DNA from 3 places in the Paraburkholderia sp. FW306-02-B genome. Region 1 is predicted to be linked to each of the others. Evidence: predicted binding sites of a transcription regulator. Region 1 holds the regulator's gene; each other region holds the start of a gene.
The links. Region 1 encodes sigma-54, which starts transcription at its own class of promoters, with help from an activator protein. Its sites were predicted from a motif close to TGGCANGNAANCTGCTTT; they were not measured.
Positions count from the first base shown of each region.

Region 2: the regulator sigma-54 is predicted to act here: its motif matches at 3,194-3,211, upstream of AC3WOG_RS13240 (collagen-like triple helix repeat-containing protein).
Region 3: the regulator sigma-54 is predicted to act here: its motif matches at 5,204-5,221, upstream of AC3WOG_RS00940 (collagen-like triple helix repeat-containing protein).

Region 1 covers NZ_JBYSXZ010000001.1:475,696-482,870, reverse strand. The annotation lists gene lptB (LPS export ABC transporter ATP-binding protein) at 1-44, shown strand, start outside; gene AC3WOG_RS02165 (RNA polymerase factor sigma-54) at 233-1,750, shown strand; gene hpf (ribosome hibernation-promoting factor, HPF/YfiA family) at 1,920-2,279, shown strand; gene AC3WOG_RS02155 (PTS sugar transporter subunit IIA) at 2,593-3,108, shown strand; gene hprK (HPr(Ser) kinase/phosphatase) at 3,235-4,203, shown strand; gene rapZ (RNase adapter RapZ) at 4,303-5,196, shown strand; gene AC3WOG_RS02140 (LON peptidase substrate-binding domain-containing protein) at 5,236-5,868, shown strand; gene mutY (A/G-specific adenine glycosylase) at 5,881-6,996, opposite strand; gene mutM (bifunctional DNA-formamidopyrimidine glycosylase/DNA-(apurinic or apyrimidinic site) lyase) at 7,004-7,175, opposite strand, start outside.
Region 2 covers NZ_JBYSXZ010000001.1:2,967,348-2,974,522, reverse strand. The annotation lists gene AC3WOG_RS13245 (collagen-like triple helix repeat-containing protein) at 83-1,453, opposite strand; gene AC3WOG_RS13240 (collagen-like triple helix repeat-containing protein) at 1,611-3,146, opposite strand; gene AC3WOG_RS13235 (Flp family type IVb pilin) at 3,807-3,986, shown strand; gene AC3WOG_RS13230 (A24 family peptidase) at 4,126-4,626, shown strand; gene AC3WOG_RS13225 (TadE/TadG family type IV pilus assembly protein) at 4,623-5,120, shown strand; gene cpaB (Flp pilus assembly protein CpaB) at 5,212-6,156, shown strand; gene AC3WOG_RS13215 (type II and III secretion system protein family protein) at 6,198-7,175, shown strand, end outside.
Region 3 covers NZ_JBYSXZ010000001.1:218,453-225,627, reverse strand. The annotation lists gene AC3WOG_RS00970 (3'-5' exonuclease family protein) at 1-128, shown strand, start outside; gene AC3WOG_RS00965 (Lrp/AsnC family transcriptional regulator) at 219-677, shown strand; gene AC3WOG_RS00960 (cation diffusion facilitator family transporter) at 733-1,977, opposite strand; gene AC3WOG_RS00955 (H-NS histone family protein) at 2,231-2,533, opposite strand; gene AC3WOG_RS00950 (HugZ family pyridoxamine 5'-phosphate oxidase) at 2,929-3,591, opposite strand; gene AC3WOG_RS00945 (MFS transporter) at 3,792-5,003, shown strand; gene AC3WOG_RS00940 (collagen-like triple helix repeat-containing protein) at 5,261-6,715, shown strand; gene AC3WOG_RS00935 (cupin-like domain-containing protein) at 6,857-7,175, opposite strand, start outside.

The DNA.
Region 1 (7,175 bases):
AAAGCGTGCGGCGTGTCTATCTGGGCGAACACTTCCGCATGTAAGTACACAAAGGATTGCCGGCGGAGCGAACGCGCATCATCCGCCGGCCCCTTTGCGGCAGCCGCACATCCGCACTTTTGACCTGGGCCGTCCCGCGCCCGGCGCTGCCGAAAACCGGCGCACGCGTTATTGCGAATGTCGCAAGGTATCGCGGTCGTGGCAAACTCTCTACAATGAATCTCAACTTGCCATGAAAGCCAGCCTCCAACTCCGCCTATCGCAGCATCTTGCGCTGACCCCGCAACTGCAGCAGTCCATCCGGCTGCTTCAGCTGTCTACGCTCGAACTGCAGCAGGAAGTCGCAATGGCGATCTCGCAGAATCCGCTCCTCGAGAACGAGGACGACTGGATCGCGAGTCCCCTGCGCGTGGCGGCCGACGGCTCGCTGATCGCCCAGGCGCCCAACTCCTCGGCGCCGCCCGACCAGATGGGGGGCAATACGTCGTCCTCGTCCACCAGCAGCAGCGAGCGCGCCGAGAACGGCGAGCCGCAGGGCGTCGACGAATATAACGGCCTCGCGGGAGAGGGTAACGGCGACGCGTCGCAATGGAATCTCGACGACTACGGCCGCTCCGGCAACGCGTCGGACGACGACGATCTGCCGCCGCTGCAAATCCACGAATCGAGCACCTCGCTGCGCGATCACCTGATGGCGCAATTGCGCGTTACCCAGGCGGGCCAGCGCGACCGCGCGCTGATCACCTTCCTGATCGAATCGCTTGACGACGACGGCTACCTCACCGCCACGCTGGACGAAGTGCTGGCCGACATGCCCGAAGAGCTCGAAGTCGACCTCGACGAGTTGAACGCCGCACTCGCGCTGCTGCATAGTTTCGACCCGGCGGGTGTCGGCGCGCGCTCCGCGTCCGAATGTCTCAAGCTACAGCTGCTGAGGCTCGACGGCTCGCCTACCCGCACGCTCGCGCTCGACATCGTTGCCCATCATCTGGAACTGCTCGCGGCGCGCGATTTCACGCGCCTGCGCAAACATCTGAAGGCCAGCGACGACGACCTGCGCGATGCGCATCTGTTGATACGCTCGCTCGAGCCGTTTCCCGGCGCGGCCTACGGCAAGGCGGAAGCGGACTATGTCGTGCCGGACATCATGGTGCGCAAAACGGCACAGGGCTGGCAGGCGGAACTGAACCCGGAAGTCGTGCCGAAGCTGCGGATCAACCATCTTTACGCGAATATTCTGCGCAATAACCGGGGCGATCCGGGCAGCGGATCGTTGCGCCAGCAACTGCAGGAAGCGCGCTGGCTGATCAAGAATATCCAGCAGCGGTTCGAGACGATCCTGAGGGTCGCGCAAGCTATTGTCGAACGTCAAAAGAGCTTTTTTGTGCACGGCGAAATTGCCATGCGCCCCTTGGTTTTGCGGGAAATTGCTGATACGCTGGGCCTACACGAGTCGACTGTCTCGCGTGTGACAACCGGTAAATACATGCTGACCCCATTCGGGACGCTTGAATTTAAGTACTTCTTCGGGTCACACGTCTCAACCGACACGGGCGGCGCGGCCTCCTCCACGGCGATTCGCGCGCTCATCAAGCAACTGATAGGAGCGGAAAACCCGAAATCTCCTCTTTCAGACAGCCGCATAGCCGAACTGCTGGCGGAACAGGGCTTCGTGGTCGCACGGCGTACCGTTGCGAAGTACCGCGAAGCGCTCAAGATTCCGGCAGTCAACCTGCGCAAGTCTCTGTAGCCCGTCGCCTCCCGCGGCGGGCATTTACCGGCCGCTCCGCAGTTGGCGGACAGGCCGGCCGATGCGACCTGCCAGAAGTCAGTCACCGGGGGGCGACTCAGGCAAGCCGACGATCGACCGGACCTACGTCATTGTGCGGAACAAGCGGCATCTAGCTTGGAGAAGCACTATGAATCTGCAGATCAGTGGACACCACCTCGAAGTAACGCCTGCGTTGCGCGAATACGTGATCACCAAACTGGATAGGGTGCTAAGACATTTTGATCAGGTCATCGACGGCAGTGTGGTCCTCTCGGTCGACAACCACAAGGAAAAGGAAAAGCGGCAAAAGGTTGAAATCAACCTGCATTTGAAGGGTAAAGATATCTTTGTCGAGAGCTGTGACAGCGACCTCTACGCTGCGATCGATCTGATGATCGACAAGCTCGACCGGCAAGTGATACGCCACAAAGATCGTCTGCAGGGCCATCAGCATGAGGCGATCAAGTACCAGCCGCTGGCGCCGCAAGTTGACGTGCCGCCGCAATAAGGAAAATTGGAAGGTTTTCCTTACCCAGCTAAACCGCCCGAAACCGGGCGGTTTTTCGTTTCTGGGCCACTCCCGGGTTGATCTTGGGCCGCTTTTGAAGCCCGTGCGAGCCCCGTCTCGGGCTGCGGCGCCGCGATCGTTGTACCCATCGAACAAACCCATCACGCATCGATGGCGCGCCGCACCATCCGTGCCTACCCTGTTCTATAATGTTCCGGTTACCATCGGGGTCAAGCGAGCTCAAACGGAAGTCGGTCGGCCGGAGTCCTGCGCTGTCGGACTCCAATGCACATCGCCGTGAGCATCAAAACGAATGGAACACCACTCAAACGCCCCAGCGAGGAGAACCCAGGCCACGTTTTCGCCTGTCAACATGAATCGTTTAGCCAAATTTCTTCCCCTCGAGAACGTCGTCGTCGGACTATCGGTCACCAGCAAGAAACGCGTGTTCGAGCAAGCGGGCCTGATTTTCGAGAACCAGAACGGCATCGCCCGTAGCACGGTCACTGACAATCTGTTTGCGCGCGAGCGCCTCGGATCGACGGGGCTTGGTGAAGGCGTCGCGATTCCGCATGGCCGGATCAAAGGCTTGAAGCAGCCGCTCGCCGCGTTCGTCCGCCTCGCCGAAGCCATCCCCTTCGAATCGCCCGACGGTCAGCCGGTTTCGCTGCTGATCTTCCTGCTGGTGCCTGAACAGGCCACCCAGCAACACCTCGAAATTCTTTCGGAGATCGCCCAGTTGCTGTCCGATCGCGAAGCCCGCGAGCGGCTGCACACGGAAGAAAATCGCGAAGCGTTGCATCGCCTGCTCACTCAGTGGCAACCTTGATGCATCGGCGGTTATCCGCACGCCGGTTCCCCGCGAGCTTGCGGGTTCAGCCCTGCACGGTGCGCGGTCCGCGTTAGCGCGGCCATACCTTGCCGGGCAAGCGGCCCACACTGGAGTCACTGACTCATGGATACGTCCAGCATCAACGCCCAGAGCATTTTCGACGACAACGCCGCCACGCTGAAGCTGAGCTGGCTGACGGGGCATGAAGGCTGGGAGCGCGGCTTTTCTTCGGAATCGGTCGCCAATGCCACGTCGAGCGCCGATCTTGTCGGCCACTTGAACCTGATCCACCCGAACCGGATTCAGGTGCTCGGCGACGCCGAAATCGACTACTACAAGCGCCAGACCGACGAAGACCGCTCGCGCCATATGGCCGAACTGATCGCGCTGGAACCGCCGTTTCTCGTGGTGGCGGGCGGCGTCGCCGCGCCGCCGGAACTCGTGCTGCGCTGCACGCGTTCGTCGACACCGCTCTTCACCACGCCGATGTCCGCCGCTGCGGTGATCGACAGCCTGCGCCTCTACATGTCGCGCATTCTGGCGCCGCGCGCCACGCTGCACGGCGTATTCCTCGACATCCTCGGCATGGGCGTGTTGCTTACCGGCGATTCGGGCCTCGGCAAGAGCGAACTCGGGCTGGAACTGATCAGCCGCGGCCACGGCCTCGTGGCCGACGACGCGGTGGATTTCGTGCGCCTCGGTCCGGATTTCGTCGAAGGGCGCTGCCCGCCGCTGCTGCAAAACCTGCTCGAAGTGCGTGGCCTCGGGCTGCTCGACATCAAGACGATCTTCGGCGAAACCGCGGTACGCCGCAAAATGAAGCTGAAGCTGATCGTGCAACTGGTGCGCCGTCCTGACGGCGAATTCCAGCGGTTGCCGCTCGAAAGCCAAACCGTCGACGTGCTCGGCCTGCCGATCAGCAAAGTCACGATTCAGGTGGCAGCCGGCCGCAACCTCGCGGTGCTGGTCGAAGCGGCGGTGCGCAACACGATCCTGCAACTGCGCGGCATCGATACGTTGCGCGACTTCATGGATCGCCAGCGTCTGGCGATGCAGGATCCCGATAGCCAGTTTCCCGGCAAATTGATCTGAGTCCGTGTCACCGCGCCTTGCTTCGCGGCCAACGGCGGGCTGCGGGGCGCGCGCACGGAGACCAGATGCTATGATGAAATGTACGGATTTCACGACTCCATGCGCATAATCCTGATCACCGGTATTTCCGGCTCCGGCAAGTCAGTTGCCCTGAACGCGCTTGAAGACGCGGGCTATTACTGCGTCGACAATTTGCCGCCGCGTTTTCTGCCGCAACTGGCCAATTACCTTGCCGAAGACGGGCAAGACCGCCTCGCGGTCGCCATCGACGCGCGCTCGAGCGCTTCGCTCGACGAAATGCCCGCGATGATCCGCGACCTGTCGCGCGCCCACGACGTGCGCGTCCTGTTCCTCAACGCAAGCACGCAATCGCTGATTCAGCGCTTCTCCGAAACACGCCGCCGGCATCCGTTGTCCGGCTCGACCGCGCACGACGCGGACGTCGGCCTGCTGACGTCGCTCGCCGAAGCGATCGAGCGCGAACGCGAACTTGTGGCGGGTCTGGCCGAATTCGGCCACCAGATCGACACCAGCAATCTGCGCGCGAACGTGCTGCGCGCGTGGGTCAAACGCTTCATCGAGCAGGAGCATTCGGGTCTCGTGCTGATGTTCGAGTCGTTCGGCTTCAAACGCGGCGTGCCGCTCGATGCCGATTTCGTTTTCGACGTACGCACGCTGCCGAACCCGTACTACGATCATGAATTGCGACCGCTTACGGGCCTCGATAAGCCTGTGATGGATTTTCTCGATGCGCTGCCGGTCGTCCACGAAATGATCGACGACATCGAGAAGTTTCTCGCCAAATGGCTGCCGCATTTCCGCGACGACAACCGCAGTTATCTGACCGTCGCGATCGGTTGCACGGGCGGCCAGCACCGCTCGGTGTTCATTGCTGAGACGCTCGCCGCGCGTCTCGCAAGTCAGGCGAATGTGATTGTGCGGCACCGCGATGCGCCGGTCGACATCGGCGAATCATCGAAGTTAGTGGCTTAACCGGCCGCATCGCGCGGCCTCAACTCGAAGCGTTGCGCCATGTCTTCTTCTACTGTGCTTGCCGATGTGCCGCTGTTTCCGCTGCATACGGTGCTGTTCCCTGACGGGCTGCTGCCCCTGAAAATCTTCGAGGCGCGCTACCTCGATATGGCGCGCGACTGTCTGCGTGACAAAACGCCGTTCGGCGTGTGCCTGCTGAAAAGCGGCGCCGAAGTCGCGCGCGCCGAAGAGCCTTCGGTGCCCGAAGCAATCGGCTGTCTCGCCGAAATCGAAGAGTGCGATGTCGAAGCCTTCGGCATGCTGCTGATTCGCGCGCGCGGCACCAGGCGCTTCCGCCTCCTGTCGCATCGCGTGGAGAGCAGCGGCTTGCTGGTCGGCATGGCCGAGCCGCTCGGCGACGACATGCCGCTCGAAGGCAATCAGCATCTGGCCAAATTCGGCGCGTGCGCGGAAGTGCTTGAACGAATCATCGCGACGATTCGCGAACGCGATCCGGATAGCTTGCCGTTCGCCGAACCGTTCAGGCTCGAAGATCCGTCGTGGGTGTCGAACCGTCTCGCCGAAGTGCTGCCGATTGCGCTGCGCGCCCGCCAGAAGCTGATGGAATTGCAGGACGCCGGCGCGCGGATCGACGTGGTTCATCACTACATGCAGCAGCATCAACTGCTGTAGAAGCTGCAGCCTCTAAAGCAGCGAGCCTTGCAAACCATCCAGCAGTTTGCGCACCGGCGCGGGCACGCCGAACGAATCGAGATCGCTCAGCGCGACCCACGCGGTGTCCGCATCGCATAACGCGGCCAGCGCGCCCACAGCGCGGTCCAGGTCCGCAAGCCGCGGCTCGATATCCAGCCTGAAATGCGTAAATACATGCGTGAGCGGCGCAAGCGGCGAGACCGCTCCATCGCTACCGAAGGCACGCGCACGCTCCGCTAGCGCGGCTTCGTCGGCAGCTTCAGGCAGGCTCCACAAACCGCCCCAGATGCCCGACGGCGGGCGCTTTTCCAGCATCACGGCGTTGCCGTCGCGCAGCACCAGCATCCATGTGCGGCGCGTCGGCACCGTTTTCCTGGGCCGCGCCGTGGGTAGTTCGCGCTGCCGTCCCGTCACGTTCGCCACGCAATCGACCGCGAACGGGCAGCGTAAGCAGTCCGGCGTGCCGCGCACGCACAGCGTCGCCCCGAGGTCCATCAGACCTTGCGTGTAGGCGCTGACATCGTCGTCAGATGCATTCGACGGCAGCAGCGACTCCGCCAGCGTCCACATCGCGTTCTCAACTTTCTTCTCGCCGGGAAAACCTTCGACGCCGAATACGCGCGCCAGAACACGTTTCACGTTGCCGTCGAGAATCGTCGCGCGCGCGCCGAACGCGAACGACGCGATCGCCGCCGCCGTCGAACGGCCGATGCCAGGCAATTCAGCGAGTTCATCGACCGAAGCCGGAAACGCGCCGCCATGCTGCTCGACCACCGTCTGCGCGCAGCGATGCAGATTGCGCGCGCGCGAGTAGTAGCCGAGGCCGGCCCATAACGCCATCACGTCGTCGAGCGGTGCGGCGGCGAGCGCGGCGACATCCGGAAAACGCGCCAGGAACTTCGCGTAGTACGGAATCACCGTCGACACCTGGGTCTGTTGCAGCATGATTTCCGACAACCAGATGCGATAGGGGTCGCGGGTGTTCTGCCACGGCAGGTCGTGACGGCCATGCTGGCGCTGCCAGCCAATCAGGCGGGCGGAGAAATCGGACAAGGCCGGATAACTTGACGCGGCAGGCGCGGCGGACGGGGTTAAGCGAGAGGGCATTGAAAAATTAGCGCTGGCAGGTCGGACAGAAGTAGGTCGAACGCTGACCCTGCACGATCTGTTTGATCGGCGTTCCACACACGCGGCATGGCAGCCCCGCGCGATCATAAACGAAATAGTCGAGCTGAAAGTAACCGCTTTCACCATCGCTGCCGACGAAATCGCGCAGCGTACTGCCA
Region 2 (7,175 bases), 2.5 Mb from region 1:
GACTGCGTATGCGCGCTGCGTAATGAGACCGGTGATGCGGGAACGGCTTATGCGCGCAACGTAGACAAACGACTTATGCGGACTACTTATGGCTCACCGGCAGTAAGCCGCCGAGCAGCGTCGTGACGCCGTTCGTCGAGCCACTTGAACCGCTTGAGCTGCTCGTCGAACCTGCAGCCGAGCTGAGCGTGCCGGTCAACTGGCCGACTAGCGCGGTCACGGGCGCGAGTAACTGGCCGCCCGCGCCGCTGCCGGACGTACTGCTGGTGACGCCGGAAAGCGCACCCGTCAGCGACGACAACGGACTCGTCGAGCTACCCGTCGTGCCTCCCAACGCTGAGGTCAGCGAACTCAACGGCGTGCCGTTCAGCGCCGACGTCAAGCCCGACAGCGGGGTTGCGCCAAGCAGCGTCGACAGCGAGCCGAGCGGATTGTTGCCGAGCCCGAGACTCGCCAGTGTGCTTTGCATCGGGCCGAGCGGGCTGCTGTTGGCAGGCGGCCCATTGGCGACATTCACTGTCGTGCTGCCGACGAGACTCGTAATCAGGCCGGGAATCGGCATCGCGCCGTTCGGTCCGTTCGGATTGACGAGACCGCCCGCGTTCGTCACGGTGTTGCCGAGCGAACCGACCAGCGTGCCGAGGTCGGCGCCGACCGGGTTCTGCGTCGCAGCGCCGACTTGCGAGCCAGCCGAACTCAACGCGCCGCCGACTTGTGCAAGCACGCCGCCGAGCGGCGCGCCGAGGCCGGTCTGCGTGCCGACGGCTTGCGTCACGAGTCCGGCGGTCGTCACGATCGGCGTGATCGCGGTGCTGATCGGTTGGGTGACCTGTTGCACGGGCGCGGAGCCCAGCACGTTGCCAAGCGTCGCGCCGCCGGCGTTCAAGGCACCCGCGGTGGTCGATAGCGCGCCCGCAAGCGGCGTGGTGAGCGGCGACAGCGGCGCGAGATTGCCGGTGCCCAAACCGCCTACGGCGGTGCTCAGACCTTGCACGACGCCGCTCGTCGAGCTGACCACCGAGCCGAGTCCGGCGACCGTGGAGCCGACCGGGTTGGAGGTGGAGCCGATCTGGCCGACGCCGCTGCTTACCGCGTCGGCCAGCGAGTTCAGCGTGCCGCCGGTGCTCGACACTGCGTTGCCGAGACCTTGCGTGACTTGCGGACTGAGGCCTGGGATGGTCTGCGCGGCGATCGTACTGCCGAGGTCGTTGGTGGTCTGCGCGGCGACGCTGCCGAGGCCGCTGGTGCCCGACGTCGTGGTCGTGGGCGGGGCGCCGCTGGTCGAACCCCCGCCGCCGGCGCTACTGCTGCCGGATGCGCTCGGTGGCGCGGTGACGCCGTCGCCGCCACACGCGGCGAGCAACCCGGCGACCGCAACGGCGATCAACGGCGCGCGCAACGACGATACCGTCGCGCATGCTGCATGGAGAATAAAAAAACGTTGGGTGGACATGTGTGCTCCTCAGTGTCTTCTCGGTGTCGTGTGCGGTTGTCTCCGCGCGCCGGTGCAACGGGTGACTGAGCGGCGCGGTTCAGTCACGCAGAGCCGGGACGCGGCTGGCGGGCCGCACTCCGCCTCGTGCTTGCTACGATCGCTTCGATGGTTTCGCTTACTTCTTCCCGAGGCCGCCGAGCAGTCCGCCGACAAGCGACGTCACCGGTGCCAACAGGTTGCTCGTCGAGCCTTTGCCGGCGCTGGCCGACAGCGACACACCGGCGCCCGAACTGGTCGAGGCGGTGCTCGTGGTGGAGGTGGCCGTCGGTGTTGCAGCCGCCGTGGTGGTCGCGCCGCCGAGCGCGCCGGTGACGGTCGAAACGAGACCGGTGACCGGCGCGAGCGGGCTGCTGCTGCCGCCGGTTGCGCTGCTCAGACCGCTCGTCACGCTCGAGAGCAGGCCGGTGACAGGTGCCAACGGGCTACCGCTGCCGCCCGATGCGCCGCCGACGGCGCCGGTCGCGCTGCCGAGCGCGCCGGTGACGGTCGAAACGAGGCCGGTGACAGGCGCCAACGGACCGCTGCTGGACGTACCGCCGCTCAGACCGCCGAGCGCGCCGGTGAGCGGCGCGAGCGGGCCGCTGCTGGTGCCGCCGGTCAAGCCGCCCAGTGCGGCGGCGAGCGGGGCGAGCGGGTTGCCGCCCGTGCCGCCGGTCAGCAGACCGCCGACCGATGAAACGATCGTGCCCGTATCGGAGACGGTATGGCCGAGCCCGGCCGTGGCCGGGTTGCCGCCCGTTGCGCTCAACAGGGCGCCGGCCTTGCCGAGTCCGCCGCCGACCGTCGTGAGCAGGTTGTTGACCGGCGCGCCGATGCCGGTGACGGTGCCGACGGTCTGCGTGGTCGCCGCCACCATCGACGTGATCGGCGTGATGCCGGTGCTGAGGGTTTGCGTGACTTGCTGGACCGGGCCCGTCGAGAGCGCGGTGGTGAGCGTACTGCCGCCGTTGGTGAGCGCGCCGCCGATCGTGCTGACGACGCCGCCAAGCGGCGTGGTGATCGCTGCGAGCGGCGCGAGCGGGCCGCTGCCGAGACTCGTCACGAGGCCGCCGGCATCCGTCACTGCGCCGCCAACATGACCGACCACGCCGCCCACGCTCGAGACCGTGGTGCCGACCGCATTGCCGCCGGTGCCGAGTTGGCCGAGGCCTTGCGACACGCCGTTGCCGAGCGTCGAGACCGCCGCGCCGACTTCCTGCACGATGCCGCCCGCGGATTGGGTAGTTTGCGTGCTCACGCCCGGGAGAGTTTGCGAGCCGATCACGGTGCCGATGCCCGAGACCGTCGAGCCGACATCGCTGACTACGCCGCTGGTGTTGCCCACAACCGTGCCAAGCGCGTTCGCGACCGCAGTCGAGCCGGTTCCTGTTCCTGTTCCTGTTCCAGTGCCTGAGCCGCTGTCCGAACCGGTGCTGCCGGTGCTGCTGCCGGTGCTGGTGCCGGTGCTGGTGCCGGAGCCGCCCGAGCCCATCGAGCCGCTGCCGCTGGCAGTGGTGGAGAGAGCACCGCCGGCGCCGCTACCGCTACCGTTGCTGCCGGTGCCGGAACTCAGGCTTCCGGAGCCTCCGCAAGCACCAAGAGAAAGCATCGCGGCTACGCTGGCCGCAATCAGGGTTGCGCGTATCGTGTTGTTGCTCGTTTGAATGTTCATGTCGCCCTCGTATCGCATCTGTTGTTGGATACCGCTGCGTGACTACCTCTGCACGAGGCGTGCCATTTCTGCAGATCAATCCACAAGATTTGCTTGCGACAAGGCGTCAAGCCAAATGCAGTATGGCTTTGCGGGTAGTAGATGGAGTTTTTGCCAAACCAGATACGCGCCGCAAAATCGATGCGCGGAGCATAGGCGAGGAGCCGCGTAACGTAACGAGCCGCAGGCGCCGTTACGGTGAGCGGCGTAACGCAAGACAGGCGAAGGGACGAAATGCGCTTGAAACGTTCGGTTCAAACAAATAATTAGTGTATCGAATCTAACCTATGGTTAGTCCTATGTGCTGCAACGCACGAACTGCCGCTAACCTGAGTGACGACGCAAAATGCACATAGTAAGCGCTTCAAGGCAGCGGACAATTGCTTAAATAAGATTGATAAGCTATAAAACCCGGAAGCATCACGGATTGACGAGGGAGGTGCGCAATCGAACAGACAGCCACGAGGTATCCGTTTTATTGAACCGGCTGCGAGGCGAGGGGCTGCTGCGGCGCAACAAGAAGGACCAGAAAATGAGAGACCACTGGTTCGCGACGCTGAGGGCACCGGTTATCCGACGCAGCACGAATACAAGCGAAATAGATGAAGTCCGAGGGTTAAAATGAAAAAGTTCACCAAACGCTTTCTAAGAGATAACAAGGGCGTTACGGCCATCGAGTATGGTCTGATTGCGGGGTTAGTTGTGCTTGTCATCGCAACGTCGGTTACCAGCATCGGTACCAACCTGAATACAGTGCTGGGTGACTTGGCAGCTTTGATAAAGGCGCCTGCAGCAAGCTAGTAAAAAGCATTCTGCAAACGCCACGGAACGGCCGGCGTTCTTCCGTTCGCTCGCTTCGTGGTTTTTAAAGCATTGCCAGAACGATTAATGTGAATTGCACGGCAATTCACATGGCGTTGCTTTGCCTGTCGAGTGCGAAATGAATGTTTCCGTCGGTATTTTGTTATTTATTGCCTGGGCTGCGGTAGTCGCTATATGCGACTGCCGTAGCAGGCGTATTCCTAATTCAGTTGTCGTTGCCGGTCTGGCGGCGGCATTGGGCTGCGCGCTGGTTCAATGCGGCCCGTTCGGTATGTCGTTGGGACAGGCGGCAGGCGGTGCGCTGATCGGCCTCGCCGCGTTGTTGCCGTTCTTCGCACTCGGCGCAATGGGCGCGGCCGACGTCAAGGTATTCGCGGTGCTGGGCGCATGGTGCGGCATGCACGCGCTGCTCGGCCTGTGGATGGCCGCCAGTCTCGCCGCCGGCGTGCATGCGCTCTGGCTGTTGATCGTCACGCGCACGCGGCTTGCGGGCCTCGGCCGTCATGGCGGCCCGACTTTCGAAGTGGCCGGCAAAGCCTCCACGCCGTACGCCGCATGCCTCACGGTAGCGGCAAGCGCATGGCTCGTGCTGCAAGGCTCGGCCGGGGCGCTGCGATGAAATCGCTAACGACGAAACCTGCGCGCTCGCCGCTCAAGCGCGCCTGTGCGCGCCGGTTGCGCACGCAGCGTGGCGCCACGGCCGTTGAATTCGTGCTGGTGTTTCCGCTGTTTTTCACGATTCTGTACGCGATCGTCACCTTCAGTCTGGTCATGGTGGCGCAGCAGAATCTGACGCTTGCGGCTGAAGAAGGCGCGCGCGCCGCGCTGAACTGGCAGAGCAACACCTCGCTGCAAAGCGCGCTCGACAATCGTGCCCAGGCTGCCTGCACGGCGGCGAAAGCGATGGTCGCGTCACTGGTGCAGACCACGCAGTGTGCGTCTTCCTCCACCAACTGCGGCCCGGGCAACGCGATGAAGTGCGTGAACGTCGCGCTGACCTACGACTACAAAACCAATCCGCTGGTGCCGACATTGCCGCTTATGAGCTACACGATTCCGGACACCCTGTCGAGCAGCGCCACCGTACAACTCAACCCGGAAAACATTCAGTGACGCACGCGCCGGCCCTCAGCTTTTCCGTCCATCGACTCGCGCACGAACGCTCGTACGGCACGGCATCGTTCAACCGACGCAGCGAGTCATCATGCCGAATCTGACCAAAATTCTTGCCGGTGTGCTGATCGCCGTCGCGCTACTGCTGGGCCTGTTCGCGTGGACGCTGTCACGCCGCCCGGCGCCGGTGGCCGTCACGCCCGCGATGCACGCGAGCTTCCCGGTCGTGGTCGCGACCCATACGTTGCCGGCAGGCAAGGCGATCACCGCGGATGCGCTGCGCGTGCAGTCGCTGCCGATCAATCCGAACGGCGCGTTCACCGATCCTTCGCAGCTCGTCGGCCGTGTGCCGAACGCGGAGATCGGCGCCGAGTCGCCGGTGCTGGAAGCGCAGCTGTCGTCGGGGCTCGCCGAGCGCGTCGAGCCGGGCGAGCGCGCGCTGGCCGTGCGAGTCGACGAAGGCAACGCGGTCGGCAACCGGTTGCGGCCAGGCAATTTCGTCGACGTGTTCTTCACGCTCAAGCGTGACGGCAGCGCCGCCGGCGGCGGCGCGGAAATCGATCGTACCCAGGCGCGTCTGTTGATGTCGAAAGTGCGCGTGCTCGCATTCGGCAACGCGACTACCGGCGGCGACAGCGCGGGCGATCCGAATGGCATGGTGCGCACCGCGGTACTGGCGGTGCCGGTCGCCGATGTGGACCGGCTGACGCTGGCCGAAAGCGCGGGCCGCCTGATCTTCGCGCTGCGCAATCCAAAGGATCCCGAAGTAGCCGATCAGAGCGTCTTGCCGGTCTACCCGGGCGTGTTGAAGACGGCCGCCCACACCGGTTCGGCTGAGCCGCTTCAGGATTCGACCCGCGCCGCGGCCGGCGTGGCGCTCGACGCCTTGTCGGGCAGCGGCAATCCGGCGAGTGCCGGCGTGCGGCTGCCGCCGTTGCCGCACATGCAGCCTACGCGCGTAGCAGGCAATACGACCAGTACAAAGAGCAGTATCGAAGTGATACGGGGTGGGCGCGCCGAAACGGTCGCCCGATAAGCGGTTTCAGGGAGCGGGCGGCCGGACGCGTCCATAACTACATGACAAAACGGATTCTTGTATTCGGGAAGGCGGTGTGGCTTGGGATGGTTTTGCTGGGCGTATCGGCAGGGACTGACGCCGCCGGTCCATCACAGCGGACGCAGCAAGGGCAGTCGCTTCAAGCGGCCCAGGCGGCCCAGGCGATGCCTTCGCAGACCATCGTACTGACGGTGGGCGCCCAGCAACCGCTGGCGACCGGCCATACGTTGCAGCGTGTCGCGATCGGCGATCCGTCGGTGGCCGACGTGCTGATCGTCAAAGGCGAGAAGCGCGGTGGTGTACTGCTGGTCGGCAAGGCGGCGGGCACCACCAATCTGATGCTGTGGGAGCGCGATCGCGAGGCGCCGCTCACCTACACCGTCAACGTGACTACCGCGGCGGCGGCGTCGCTGCTCGGCGCCGATACGCCGAGCGTCAAGGTGCTCGGCGGCACGGCGGTGGTGTCCGGCTCGACGGCGACGATGGAGTCGCATCAGCGCGCCGTGGTCGCGGCGGAAGGCTCGCTCGGCAAGGACGGCTCGGTGTTCGACACCTCGACGGTGGCAAGCCGCGCGGTGGTGCAAGTCGATGTGCGGGTGGTCGAGTTCAGCCGCTCGGTGCTCAAGGAGGTCGGCTTCAACTTCTTCAAGCAGAACAACGGGTTTACGTTCGGCTCGTTTGCGCCGTCGGCGCTGAGCTCGGTGTCGGCGACCGCGGGTCAGGCGCCGCAAATGACGGGCACCACGCCGATTTCGTCGGCGTTCAATCTGGTGTTCAACTCCGCCACGCATGGGCTGTTCGCGAACCTGAGCTTGTTGGAGAGCAACAACCTCGCGCGTGTGCTGGCCGAACCGACGCTGGTGGCGTTATCCGGCCAGAGCGCCAGCTTCCTCGCGGGTGGCGAGGTGCCGATTCCGGTCCCGCAAGCGCTCGGTTCGACCTCGATCGAATTCAAGCCTTACGGCGTTGGCCTCACGCTGACGCCGACCGTGTTGAGC
Region 3 (7,175 bases), 260 kb from region 1:
CGATCGAACAGGGCGCGCTCTTCTGCAACATGCTCAAGGAACTGCGAGCGACTCAGGCAGCAACTGCCGCAGCCGGTAAAGATGGGGACGGCTCAGGACAAAACACCACTGAGGAACCAGCAAATTAGGGAATCTCCCTCGCTGAAGCCGTTTTACATTGCGTTTCGTTTTCGAGCCCTCTACCATGCGTTGATACGGCGACGCAAACGGAGGCGCAGTTGACACTCGATACGTTCTCTCAAAAAATCCTGCGCCTGCTGCAGCTCGACGCACGCCGCTCCGTGCAAGAGATTTCCGACCAGGTCGGCCTGTCGAGCACACCGTGCTGGCGGCGCATCAAGGACATGGAGCAATCGGGGGTGATCCAGCGCTACACGGCGTTGCTCGATCGCGAAAAGCTCGGGCTGCACGTCTGCGCGCTCGCGCATATCCATCTGACGCGTCACACCGAAGGTGGGGTCGAACAGTTCGAGCGCGAAATCTCCACCTGCCCGGAAGTCACCGAGTGTTACAGCACGACCGGCGAATCCGATTACATCCTCAAGATCGTGGCGCCGGACATCAAGGCGTACGACAGTTTTCTACACGAACGCATCTTCAAGATTCCAGCCGTTGCACAGGTGCGCACGAGCGTCGTGCTGCGCGAAATCAAATTCGACACGCAATTACCGCTATGACACCGTGAAGCTGAGCCTGGCGCGGACTTTTCGGTTCAACGCCATGGCGGTGCGTTCAGGCGGCGTTGTGCGGCTCCGCGAGGTTGGGGTGCGCGATACCATCGCCAGTCGCGGCTTCCTTCGCGGAGACGGTTTCGGCCGGCGTCGCGTTCAATGCCTGCACCACGTCGAGCTTGCGCGCGCCCAGGCGGTGTTTGAGCGCAACCAGGTCGACGCGCACCAGCCTCTGCGCGTCGCTTTCGACAGCGCGCGAATCGTCGGGCGGTAAGGTCACTTCGACATCCAACCCGGTGCTCAGGTAGTGGATATTGACCCCCGCAGCCTTGATGCCGCCCTCGGCAAACGCTGCGGCGACTTCAGCGACGACCCGCTCGCGCGTCGGCAGGTTGACCGGCGGCCGCGCGACTGCATCGTTTTCCGGGTCGACATGGATCAGTGCGTCGAGCACGCGGTTGTCGGTCAGCACACGCAAGCGCGCAGACTCCGCGATGTAATGCCCTTCCGATACCGAGATCAGCGGATCGACCAGAATGTGCGCGTCGACGAGCGCGAAATCGCCCATCTTGCGCGTGCGCAGTTCGTGCACGTCGCACACGCCGGGCGTCGATAGCAACAGCGCGCGCACGTCGGCGGCCGCGGATTCGTCGAGCGCGCGGTCCGACAGATCCTGCAGCGCGTCCCAGCCGAACGTCCAACCCATGCGCGCCACCATGAAGCCGACAATCGCCGCCGCAATCGGATCGAGTAGCCGCACACCCGCGAGGCTGCCGATAATACCGATCGCCACCACCAGCGACGACGCCGCATCCGAACGCGCGTGCCATGCGTTCGCGATCAACATCGCCGAACGCACGCGCTGCGCTTCGCGCAGCATGTAGCGAAACAGGCTCTCTTTGGAAATCAACACCAGTACGGCGACCGCGAGCGCGCTCATATGCACGGCGGGGATGTTCTGCAAATCGGCGAGACGCGTACCGGCGCGCCACAACATGCCGACGCCTACCGCGATCAGCAGCCCGCCCAGAAATAATGAAGCGACGGTTTCATAGCGGCTGTGTCCGTAATTGTGATCCGCGTCGGGCTTCGCGCCGCTGTGCCGATTGGCGAACAGTACGACAAAATCGGAAATCAGATCGGCAAGCGAATGGACACCGTCGGCGACCAGCGCCTGAGAATGCGCAAAGACGCCGATGACGATTTGCAGCGTCATCAACACCGTATTCAGCGCAATACTGACAAAGGTACTTTTGCGCGCAACGCGATGTTTCTCGGCGGACTGGGCGATGGTAGCGGAAGGCATCTGAAGCTACGAGAAAAGTTCAATGCCAGCATTCTACCCGGCGCGGATCGAAAGCGCGTCGCCATGGAATAAAATTTCCTTTTAAATCAGATGCTTATCTAAACGAAAAGCATTCGCGTTCCAGTCGTATGGAGCACGTGTGACACAAATCCATGTCAATTCGCCGGCGCAATAATAAAAAAACCGCGCCCTGAACGGTACGCGGTTTTCTCTGTCAGCAGCGGCACGGTAAAGGCGCCACTGGTGTACGGCATTACTTCTGGATCAGAAACTTCTCACGATCGAGGCCTGCGATCCAGCGCGGCGGCTTGCCACGACCCGACCACGTGCTGCCGCTGTCCGGGTCGCGATATTTCGGCGCGACACCGGCACGCGGACGACCGGCTTTAGCGCCCTTGGCTGCACGGCCGCCGCCGAGTTCGCTCAGCGTAATGCCGTAATCGGCCATTTTCTGCTTGATCTCATTCAACACTTCTGCGTATTCACGCGACTTCGCTTCTTCGATCTGCTTTTCGAGCTTCTCGCGCTGGGCGAGTAGTTCCTTGTAGGAAGACATAGGTTCCCTTGTAGTATGGATAAATGACTGCCAGTCTTAAGCCGGCTTGCCCTTTGAAGGTGTTCATGCCTCGGAATTCGCAGGCGAGATTAACACAAATTAGAAAGACTGCAAAAGTCACTTCGTAAAATTAATCATATTTCGTTTCAAAAAATTTCCTTCGAACGCGGTGTTACGCACGGTCTTTCAAATGGCTGATTTCGTCTTTTGCTGAAAACTGGTAGCGGCGTTTCCGTAATCATGGGATTAATTATCAAAACATGAAAATTAAGATGCATATTTCGCACCAACATTTCATGCCATGAAAGCTTTAACATGAATTCACGAAGCATATTGCGATAGATGCCCGCGCTGTTATTGCGATATACGTGTTTTCCCCGAACGGCAATCAAAGCCTAATTGGCGTGGCGGTGGATGCAATCTTCGAGCGCGGCGTGCAAGGTTTCGGTGTCGTGTATGGCGTCGTCGAAAATGAAACGCGTGCGCGCACCGTCGTGTTTCAGATCGACGCCATATCGATCGACGCCAAGCAACTGGAGTTTGGCGGCGCGCGCCGGATGCTTTGTGAAGTGCTCGATCAACGCGTGCTCTTCATCGAAGCCGAGCGGCGCCAGCGGATCGAGCTCAGCGCCGTCGAGCCATCCCATCGCGCCGAAGCCGCCGATGTAGCGCAGCCGTTCAAGCCTCATCACCCAGAACGTGAAGTCGCCGAGAACCAGGTAGCGTTCGGCATCCGGGTGATAGCGCAGATAGCGATCCACGACCTCGGGCGTCGAGTCGACTGGTTCGAAGGTGCCGAGCAAGGTAACGCGCTGGCCGCTCTGCACGTCGCCATCCGGCGCGTCGACGGCCAGAAAGCCGGCGCGCGGGTCGGCATGCAGGTTGTGCGTATGCTCGGCGAGCCGGCTCACGAGAATTGTCGGACGGTGCCGCGGGTCCGGTGCGAACGGCAGCACCGACGGGTAGGGAAAACCTTGCGGCTGGCGTGCATGGGTCGCAAGCGTGCCGACCGCGGCCGTATGCAGCAGATGCAATGGGGCGTGGGCAGGAATGTTCAAGTGTGCGTTCCTCGATGGATGGCCGGCAAAATAACCAACGAACGAATTGTGGGCGGGTGCCGCTTTCCTCTCACGCCGCCCCGAATAATCGTAAATACTAGATCACCGCGCGCCGAGCAGAGGACGGCACGCTTCGATAGAATCGGAAATTCGCTTTCAACGCGCTTTCTTCCGGCGTTCTCTCCCTCGACGAGATTTCAGTGTCCGACCGCTCTCCCGGCTTCGCCGCCCTCCCCGCCGCTCACCGCGATCTTTCCGGCACCGCGCGCCAGCGCGCCCGTTTTGCCACTATGGCGGTGTTTTTCATCGCCGGGATGATGTACGCATCGTGGGGGGTGCATGTGCCGACCGTGCGCGACCGCTTCCATCTGAACGCGGCGCTGCTGTCGTTCGCGCTGCTGGCGGTGGCGGGCGGCTCGATCGGCGCGATGGCGGCGAACGCTTCGTGGATCGCGCGCGTCGGGACGCGCCGCGCCTGTCTCTCGGGCGGTCTCGCGATGACGGTGTGTGCGGCGCTGATTCTGGTCGTGCCGGCTTACTGGCTGTTGCTGATCGTGCTGGCCATCTTCGGCGCGGGCATGGCCACACTCGACGTCGCGATGAACGCGGAAGCCAGCGCCGTTGAGAAGGCGCTCGGCAAGCCGATCATGTCGTCGCTGCACGGCATGTTCAGCGTCGGCGGAATGTTCGGCGCGGCGGTAGGCGGCGCGTTGCTGTCGCGCGGCATGGTGCCGGCGGTTCACCTTGCACTGGCCGCGGCGGTCAGCGCGCTGGTGCTGATCGCGGCCTGTCCATCCGTGCTGCCGCATGTGCCGCACGCCGACCACCCGGACGCCGCCACGCCGCGCGCCAACCGCTGGCGCTCGCCGGCGTTGTGGGCACTCGGCGCGATGGCGCTGGTCGCGCTGATCGCCGAGGGCGCCATGTACGACTGGGCCACCGTCTACATGCGTGACGTCGTGCTGGCGACGCCGGCACTCGCCAGCGCGGCATACGCGGCGTTCTCGGGCGGCATGGCGGCGGCGCGTTTCGCCGGCGACGCGGTGCGCGCCCGCTTCGGCGCGCCGCAACTGGTGATGGCAAGCGCGTCGCTCGCCTGCGCGGGGATGGTCGGCGCGCTGCTGCTGCCGAATGCGATTGCCGCGCTGATCGGCTTCACGCTGATGGGCCTCGGGCTCGCCAACATGATGCCGGTGCTGTTCGCGGCGGCGGCGAGCGTCAAAGGAATTCACGCGGCCGAAGGACTCGCGCACGTCGCGGGGCTGGCGTACTTCGGCCTGTTGCTCGGGCCGGTGATTATCGGCGCAGTGACGCAGTTGACCAGTTTGCCGATCGGTTTGTCGGTGGTGGCGGTGTGTTCGGCGCTGATCGCGGTTGCCGGTCCGAAGGTGCTGCGGCGTTTGAAAATCTGAGGCAAAACCGCGCCTCCGGTGTGTCGGCGAACCTAACGACATGCGAAAACCCGGCGACTTACGTTACGTTACGCGCGGCCTGCGCACGGCGGTGTTCCGGGCCACATTGGCTTCTTCGGCGCTTTTTTGCGCCGGCGTCTGAACCGCCAACCCGTTGATCCATATGCATTTCTTCGTCTGGCCGATCATGCGGATATTGGTGGCATAGGCCTTGCAGTTAGCTCCCCAGCAGTTTCCAAGTTACGGGGGAGCAGACCATGAATCACAATTTCAAACTCTCGACGATCGCTATGTGCGTGACGTCGATGATTATTCTGACGGGGTGCGGGACCACGTTGCACACGCCGAACCTGGCCACCGGCGCGGGAAGCGGTTCGGGTTCAGGCAGCGGCACGCCTACGCCGACACCAACGCCGACGCCAACACCCACGCCAACGCCCACGCCCACGCCCACGCCAACGCCAACGCCAACGCCAGCGCCCACCAGCGCCAATCCGATCGGCGTCGTCGTTCAAAACACCAGCAACGTCGTCACCGCGACCGGACAAACCGTCTCCTCGATCGGCGGTCAGATCGGCCTGACACCGATCCCGGGAGCAAACCCGGCGACCACCAGCGCGCTCGGCAGCGTGGTATCGAATCTTGGCAACGGCGTTGCCGCGCTCGGCGCGGGGGCCGCAAACGGCCTCGGCCAGCTCGGCAATTCCACCGATCCACTCGGCACGACGCTCGCGAGCAGCGGCAACCTCGTTTATAACGCCGGCCAGGCCGTCAACAGCGCGGGCCAACTTGTGACGAGTCTCGGCAGCGGCCCCACCGCGCCGCTCGGTCCGCTGACCACGCCGCTCGGCAGCACCGTCTCGACAGTCGGCAATGCGGTCAGCAGCCTCGGCACCATACTCGGTTCGCAACCGACGACGGGGCCAACCCAGCAAGTCTCGCAAACCGTGAGTACGGCGATCACACCGATCACCGCCACACTCGCGCAGACGACCCAAACCGCCGGCGATACGACCGGCCTCGGTTCACCGCTGAACGGCCTGCTGTCGACTATCGGCCAGGGACTGAATAGCGCGGGCGGCCAGATCGGCAGCGCCACCGGCAATCCGATCGGCCAGAACCTCGGCAACGTTGTGAGCAAGGTCGGCGACACGGTCACATCCGCAGGCGGCCTGCTGACGGCTGGCGGTTCGAGCAGCGGCAACCCACTGGGCGGCATCACCGGCATCCTCAATCCGGGCGGCGGCGCTTCGGGTAGTCCGCTCGCGCCGTTGACCAGCATTCTCACTGCGTTGCCCGGCACCTTGAACGACGGCCTGAGCGGCGGCAGCGGCTCCGGCAGTCCGCTTGCGCCGTTGACCAACGTACTCACCACATTGACCGGCAGCCTGGGCAGCGGCGCCGGCGGCTCGGGCGGTCCGCTTGCACCGCTGAGCGGCGTGGTGAGTTCAGTCACCGGCGCATTGAGCGGCGCGACGGGCAGCGCCGGCAATCCGCTCGCACCGGTGACCTCGGCGGTGTCGTCATTAACCGGCACGCTCGGGTCAGCCGCGGGCTCGGGCGGCACCGGCGGGACCAGCAATCCGCTCGCACCGATCACAGGTCTCCTTGCCACCGTGACCGGCGCGCTGAGCGGCACGGCGGCACCGGCGGGCGGTACATCGGGCGGCGGTTTGCTCGGCGGTCTCGGCGGACTGGCGACGAAGAGGTGACGAACACGAATAACGACAGCAAATAACGACGGCAATACAAGCGTCGAAGGGGGGTGGCGAGCCGGGCAACCGGCTCGCCGTTTTTTGATCGCCACGACATAAGCCGATGCGGCGGTGCGGGAATCCCTCCGCTTCGCCGTTTCATAGTTCGTGATACGTGTCGTAATTGCTCGAGAAGTCGTTACGCTGCAGAAAATTGGTGAAGGTCATCGTCACCGACGCGTCGAGCCCTTCGACGTAATGCCACCAGCCGATCGGCAGAAACAGTAATTCGCCCGGCGCGAGCGTGCATTCGATCAACTGCGCGTTGCGCATCGACGGGAACCGCGCGTAATCGATCGCGCTGCCGTCCACGTGCGAAAAACAATGCAGGTAGTTCGCCATATGCGGCGTATCGGACAACGGAACCAGCTTGATATGTTTGCGGCCGATCACCTGCGCCATGAAGTTATTAGTCAGA